One region of the Streptomyces decoyicus genome, then DNA from elsewhere that is predicted to be linked to it. Evidence: riboswitches for the same ligand, from Rfam matches in the RefSeq annotation. Region 1 holds a riboswitch; the other holds the start of a gene.
What was found. Region 1 has a riboswitch for S-adenosylmethionine ahead of K7C20_RS10180 (aminotransferase class V-fold PLP-dependent enzyme). Riboswitches for the same ligand answer to the same signal wherever they lie in the genome.
Positions count from the first base shown of each region.

Region 2: it holds a riboswitch for S-adenosylmethionine, as region 1 does, so the genes downstream of both, thrC (threonine synthase) here and K7C20_RS10180 (aminotransferase class V-fold PLP-dependent enzyme) in region 1, are expected to answer to the same signal.

Region 1 covers NZ_CP082301.1:2,316,061-2,319,490, reverse strand. The annotation lists gene trpD (anthranilate phosphoribosyltransferase) at 1-740, shown strand, start outside; SAM riboswitch class IV at 832-949, shown strand; gene K7C20_RS10180 (aminotransferase class V-fold PLP-dependent enzyme) at 1,121-2,545, shown strand; gene K7C20_RS10175 (Lrp/AsnC family transcriptional regulator) at 3,078-3,359, opposite strand; gene K7C20_RS10170 (rhomboid family intramembrane serine protease) at 3,356-3,430, opposite strand, start outside.
Region 2 covers NZ_CP082301.1:4,973,806-4,977,235, forward strand. The annotation lists gene K7C20_RS21990 (hypothetical protein) at 1-565, opposite strand, end outside; gene K7C20_RS21995 (glucosyl-3-phosphoglycerate synthase) at 796-1,758, opposite strand; SAM riboswitch class I at 1,928-2,088, shown strand; gene thrC (threonine synthase) at 2,106-3,389, shown strand.

The DNA of each region.
Region 1 (3,430 bases):
CCTCGATCGTCGTGGCCGGCACCGGCGCCAAGGTCGTCAAGCACGGCAACCGCGCGGCGTCCTCGGCCAGCGGTGCCTCCGACGTGCTGGAGAAGCTCGGCGTCAATCTCGACCTCACCCCGCAGCGGGTCGTCGAGGTGGCCGAGGAAGCGGGCATCACCTTCTGTTTCGCGGTGAAGTTCCACCCGTCGCTGCGGCATGTCGCCAACGCCCGGGGTCAGCTCGGCATCCGTACGACGTTCAATGTGCTGGGCCCGCTGACCAACCCCGCGAAGGTCCGCGCCCAGGCGACCGGAGTCGCGGACGCCCGGATGGCGCCGATCCTGGCCGGGGTGCTGGCCGAGCGCGGCTCGTCGGCGCTGGTCTTCCGCGGCGACGACGGCCTGGACGAGCTGACCACGACCGCGACCTCCCGGGTCTGGATCGTCCGGGACGGCACGGTGCGCGAGGAGGCCTTCGACCCGCGGGACGTGGGGATCGAGCTGGTGCCGGTGGAGGCGCTGCGCGGCGCGGACGCCTCGTACAACGCGGAGGTGGCCCGCCGGCTGCTGGACGGGGAGACCGGTCCGGTGCGTGACGCGGTGCTGCTGAACTCCGCGGCGGCGCTGGTCGCGCTGGAGCCGTCCGACGCCCCGCTGGCCGTACAGATCCGGGCCGGTATCGACAAGGCCGCCGCCTCGATCGACTCCGGAGCGGCCCGGCAGGCGCTGGAGCGCTGGGTGGCCGCCAGCAACGCATGAGCGCGCGGTGACGCAGAGTGTGACGCAAGCCCCGGTCCGGTATGCGGACCGGGGCTTGCGTGATGTTGCCCGTGTGGCATGATTCTGCGCAGGTCACGAGTGACAGCGATGCAGGCCCCGGCCCGCTGTCCGGCAACCCTCCTTCCGTGGCGGGGTGCCCCGGGTGATGACCAGGCCGTAGGCAGCGAGGTCTGCGGCAAGCGCGGATCCCTCGCCAGGGATCCTGGTCCTCGAGGGAGAACTTCCGTGAATCAGCGAATGCGATAGGGCTCGACGGCCCCTTTTCCGCATCCCTTTTTCTTTCCCGTTGCGGCGCCGTGCGGTGCGCTCCTCGCGCCCCCGCCCGCAGCGAATTCGCTTACCTCTTACGGGAGTTCGCCATGTCTGTTTCCGCCGTTGCCGCCGACCGTTCCGTCTGTGCCCCGCTGCCGGTTCTCGGCCGGGACGTCCGGGTCCCGCTCGTGACCGGCGGCGAGGTCGACTACGCCGCGCTGGACTACGCCGCCAGCGCCCCCGCGCTCCAGCGGGTCTGGGACGACGTCGCGGCCTACGCTCCGTACTACGGCAGCGTGCACCGCGGCGCCGGGTACCTCTCGCAGCTGTCCACCGACCTCTTCGAGAACAGCCGCCGGACGATCGCGGAGTTCCTGGGCTGCGGGATCGAGGGGGGCCTGGGCGGAGCCCAGTCCGGCAAGGGCGGTGGTGGGCGACGGGAGGGCGACCAGGTCGTCTTCACCCGCTCGACCACCGACTCGCTGAACCTGCTCGCCGCCGTACTCCCGCAGGACACCCGGGTGTTCGTCTTCGAGACCGAGCATCACGCCTCGCTGCTGCCGTGGGAGCAGCGCGCGGACGTCGCCGTGACGTACCTCGACGCGCCGCGCACCCCGCAGCAGGCGGTGGACATCCTGGAGAAGGCGCTGGCCGAGCGCGAGCCGTACGGCCCGGCGCTGGTGTGCGTGACCGGTGCGTCGAATGTGACCGGTGAGCTGTGGCCGGTACGGGAGCTGGCGGCCGCCGCGCATGCGCACGGCGCGCGGATCGTGCTGGACGCGGCGCAGCTCGTCCCGCACCACCCCGTGGACATCGCCGAACTGGACGTCGACTGGGTCGCCTTCTCCGGGCACAAGCTGTACGCGCCGTTCGGCGCCGGCGTGCTGGCCGGCCGCGCGGACTGGCTCCAGGACGCCGCACCGTACCTGGCCGGCGGCGGCGCCAGCCGCAAGGTCTCCCGGCGGACGGACGGCGGCGTGGACGTCGAGTGGCACACCACCGCCGCGCGGCACGAGGCCGGTTCGCCGAACGTCATCGGCGCCTACGCGATCGCCTCGGCCTGCCGGGCGCTGACCGAGGCCGGTTTCGAGGGTCTGGTGGCCCGCGAGCAGGAGCTGATCAACCGGGTTCGGGAGGGCCTGGCCGAGGTGCCCGAGGTGAACGTGCTCTCGCTCTTCGGCGAGGACGCCGCGCGGGTGGGGGTCCTCTCCTTCGTCGTCGAGGGCTGGAACAGCTCGCACTTCGCCGCGGCGCTCTCGGCGGAGTACGGCATCGGAGTCCGCGACGGCCTGTTCTGCGCACACCCCCTCGTACGGACCCTGCTGGGCAGCGAGCCGCAGGAGCCGGGCGAGTGCGGGGCGCCGGACTCGGCACCCGGCGAGCGCTCGCTGAACGCCATCCGCGTCAGTTTCGGCGCCGGCACCCCCGACGAGCACGTCGAGCGGTTCCTCCGCGCCGTCAAGGAACTGGTGACGGACGGCGCACGCTGGAACTACCGCACGGAGGACGGGCGTTGTGTGCCCGCGGTGTGAGGCCCACGTTTTTGGCTGTCCCGCCGTGTTGGTTTCGCCGCCGTTTGTCGCCCGCTGCGCGGTGCGCTCGCCGTTGCGCCTGCGGCGGGCGGGTGGGTGTCGGGTGCGGTGACGGGCCGGAGGGGCCGGTGTGTGGGACTGCTTCGCTTTACGTCCCACACACCGGCCCCTCCGGCCCGTCCCCTCCCGTGGGTGGAGTAAGTGAAGGTGGGTGGGGGCGGGCGTCTCGGCCGCTGATTTCTGTGCGAGACACAAGGTGCACGTGACCACCAACCGGCACCACGGCCAAGGTTTTTCCACCCCCCAACGGGAGGGGACGGGCCGGAGCGGGTGGGGTGCCGGACGTAAAGCGAAGCAGTCCGGCACCCCACCCGCGGAGGCCCGTCACCGCACCCCGACAGCCCCGCGCAGCGGACCCAGCCCGCCGCAGGCGCAACGGCGAGACGAACCACGGCGGGACAGCCGACAACGTGGGCCGCAAAGCAAAGCGCAGCGGAACGGCGGGAAAGCCAAAAACGTGGGAAGGAAAGGGCTACGCGTCGAGCCCAATCGCAAAGGCAGCCTCAAGGTCGTGCTGCGAGTAGGTGCGGAAGGCGATGTGCGTCTCCGTGGCGGCGACGCCGGGGACCTTGCTGATCCGGCCGGGGATGACATCCGCGAGGTCGTCGTGGGCGGCGACCCGCACCATCGCGATCAGGTCGTGGGCACCGGTGACCGAGTAGACCTCGCTGACCCCTTCCAGCGCGGCGATCTTCTCGGCGATCTCCGGGATCTGGTCCACGTTGGTCTTGATGAGCACGATCGACGTGATCACGGCTGGCTCTCTCCCTCGGTCGCCCGGACATCCCCCCTGGTGGCCCCCACACTATCCCTCCCGTAGCGGGC
Region 2 (3,430 bases), 2.7 Mb from region 1:
CGAAGCGCTTGTTGAGCGAGTCGGGCACGCTCGGGTGGGTGACGTAGCCCTCGACGTGCAGCTTCAGGTAGCCCTTGGAGTCCGAGTAGAAGTTGAAGTAGACCTTCGAGCCCTTGCCGTCGAAGTGGCCCTTCTCCGCGGTGAAGTACCAGGCGTTCCGCATGGAGCCGATGCCGTGGTAGCGCACCGGAGCGTCCTTGCAGGCGAAGAAGACGGCGCAGGCTTCGAGGTTGAGCCGCTGGTTCTCCTTCGGGAACTTCTTCGGCGCGCCCTTGACGGGGAACGAGCAGTTGAAGCAGTCATGCAGGGACTTCATGGCCTTGGCCGGGCTCACCTTGAGCCCCGGGTAGTGCCCGTTGTTGGGCTTGACGGTGAAGCGCTCGTCGTACAGCTTGCGCAGGCCCGCCGCCGCGGCACCGTTCTCGGCGGCTGCGGGCTGGGCGACGGCAGCCTTGGTCACGGGCTGCTGCGCCGAGTGGGCCGACTGCGCCTGCGCGGGAGTGGCTGTGGCCAGCACGCCCACCGCCGCCATGGCGCCGAGGATCCGCCCCGTAGAGATACGCAAAATATTTCCCCCTGTGGTCAGTCAAGAGAAGATCAACAACTCCGTCACCCTAGCCGCTGCGGCTACCGGGTGGTAACTGACTTTCTGCTGGCGGAAGTAGGGGGGAAAGCCGCCCGCGGGGACGCGGCCCGCTCCGGGGTGTACGCGTGCCGCGCCGCCGGGCCTCGCCGTCCGCGTGCTGCCGCGCGCGGGGGCCTCCGCCCCTCCCGCCCCGTGACGCAGTGCGCAGGTCAGGCCGCTCGCCGCGCCGCGTACTCCGGGATTTCGGCCATCGGGGGGCGCTCCTCGGTGTCCACCTCCGTCGTGCGCGGGACGAAGCCCTGCTCCCCGCGGTCGAACTGGGTGAGCCGCGGACGCACCAAGTGGCCGCGGGTCAGGCGCAGTTGTGCGGTCCGGTAGATCGCGGCGGCCATCCGGCCCAGCGCCTGGCCGTCCTGGTGGCGGTGCTTGCGCACGCCGACGTCCACCTGGGCGAGGGCGTCGAGGCCGACGGTGTGCAGGGCGTCGACCAGCAGGCCGAGCTCGACGCCGTAGCCGACCGGGAACGGCAGCCGCTCCAGCAGGGAACGGCGGGCCGCGTACTCGCCGCCCAGGGGCTGGACGAAGCCGGCCAGCTGCGGCCAGTGGAGATTGAGGAGGGGGCGGGCCACCAGCTCGGTCACCCGGCCGCCCTGCCCGGCTCCGGCGCCCTCGACGCCGGTCTCCAGGGGTCGGTCGTACATCGCCTTCACGAACTGGAGGTCCGGATCCGTCAGCAGCGGGCCGATGATCCCGGAGACGAAGACGGAGGAGAAGGCGCGCAGGTCGGCGTCGATGAAGCAGACTATGTCGCCGGTGGTGGCCAGGAGGGAGCGCCACAGCACCTCACCCTTGCCGGGAAGGGCGGGCAGCCGGGGCAGGACGCTGTCGCGGTGGACGACCCGGGCACCGGCCGCCGCGGCGACCTCGGCGGTGCGGTCGGTGGAGCCGGAGTCCAGTACCACCAGCTCATCGACGAGCGGGACCGTCTCGGTCATCAGCTCGGCGCGGATCACCGACACGATCGCCCCGACGGTGGCCTCCTCGTCGAGCGCGGGCAGCACCACGCTGACCGTGCGGCCCGTCTGGCGCTTGGCCTCCAGCAGCTGCCCCAGTGGACGGTCAGCGGCGGACCAGGAGCGGCTGCTCAGCCAGCCCTCGACCTCTTCCAGCACGTCTACGACTCCTCGGTCGCCGCCGGTGGGCGGCCTCTGTGATCCATCTCGCGGTTCGGACGACTATCTCAACCGTCAGTGCCTTCGGTTACAGTCTTGAACAACGCGGATGACCGTCGCATGTCGGGGTCCGCGCCACAAACGCCTGGGTTTCGGCCCAGCGCCATACCGCTCATCCAGAGGGGCAGAGGGATACGGCCCGTTGAAGCCCCGGCAACCCTCCAGCCGGTCTTGCCGCCAGGACGCTGACGTCCCGCGCGCGTGAGGCTCCCGGCTAGGGAAGGTGCCAAATCCGTCTCGTGGCGAGATTCGTCGCGAGGAAGATGAGGAGAAAGGGCCTCGCCTCCATGGCTGTGCAAGTCACCGAAAACACCCCCACCGTCGCTCTGGGCCCCGCCGCCGCGCTGTCCTGCCGCGAGTGCGGCACGCGCTTCCCGCTCGGCCCGATCTTCGCGTGCCAGGAATGTTTCGGGCCGCTCGAAGTCGCCTACGACCTGCCGAGCGGCGACCCCGAGAGCCTGCGGAAGCAGATCGAGGCCGGTCCGGACAACATCTGGCGCTACGCCCCGCTGCTGCCGGTCCCCGCGGACGTGGCCGACAAGCCCAACCTGAACCCCGGTTTCACCAAGCTCGTCAAGGCCGACCGGCTCGCCGCCGAGCTGGGCGTCACCGGCGGGCTGTATGTGAAGGACGACTCCGGCAACCCGACGCACTCCTTCAAGGACCGCGTCGTGGCGATCGCCGTCGAGGCCGCCCGCGCCTTCGGCTTCACCACGCTCTCCTGCTCCTCCACCGGCAACCTCGCCGGTGCCGTCGGCGCCGCCGCCCGCCGCGCCGGTTTCAAGTCCTGCGTCTTCATCCCGCACGACCTGGAGGCCGGCAAGGTCGTCATGGCCGCGGTCTACGGCGGCGACCTGGTGGGCATCGAGGGCAACTACGACGACGTCAACCGCTTCTGCTCGGAGCTCATCGGCGACCCGCTGGGCGAGGGCTGGGGCTTCGTCAACGTCAATCTGCGTCCGTACTACGGCGAGGGTTCCAAGACTCTCGCGTACGAGATCTGTGAGCAGCTGGGCTGGCAGCTCCCGGACCAGATCGTCATCCCGATCGCGTCCGGCTCGCAGCTCACGAAGATCGACAAGGGGCTCAAGGAGCTGATCGCCCTCGGCCTGGTCGAGGACAAGCCGTACAAGATCTTCGGCGCCCAGGCGGAGGGCTGTTCGCCGGTGTCCACGGCCTTCAAGGCCGGGCAGGACGTCGTACGCCCGCAGAAGCCGAACACCATCGCCAAGTCACTGGCGATCGGCAACCCGGCCGACGGTCCGTACGTGCTCGACATCGCCCGCCGTACGGGTGGCGCTGTGGAGGACGTCAACGACGAGCAGGTCGTGGACGCGATCAAGCTGCTGGCCAGGACGGAAGGGATCTTCGCGGAGACCGCGGGCGGCGTGACCGTCGGCGTGACCAAGAAGCTCATCGAGGCCGGTGTCCTCGACCCCGCCCTGACCACCGTCGTCCTGAACACCGGTGACGGTCTCAAGACGCTGGACGCGGTCGCCCCGACCACCGGGCCCACGGCGACGATCCGTCCGGATCTGGACGCATTCCGCGCTGCCGGCCTGGCAGGCTGAGGCCGTCGGCCGGTCCGCGGACACGGCCGAGCCACCGCCCC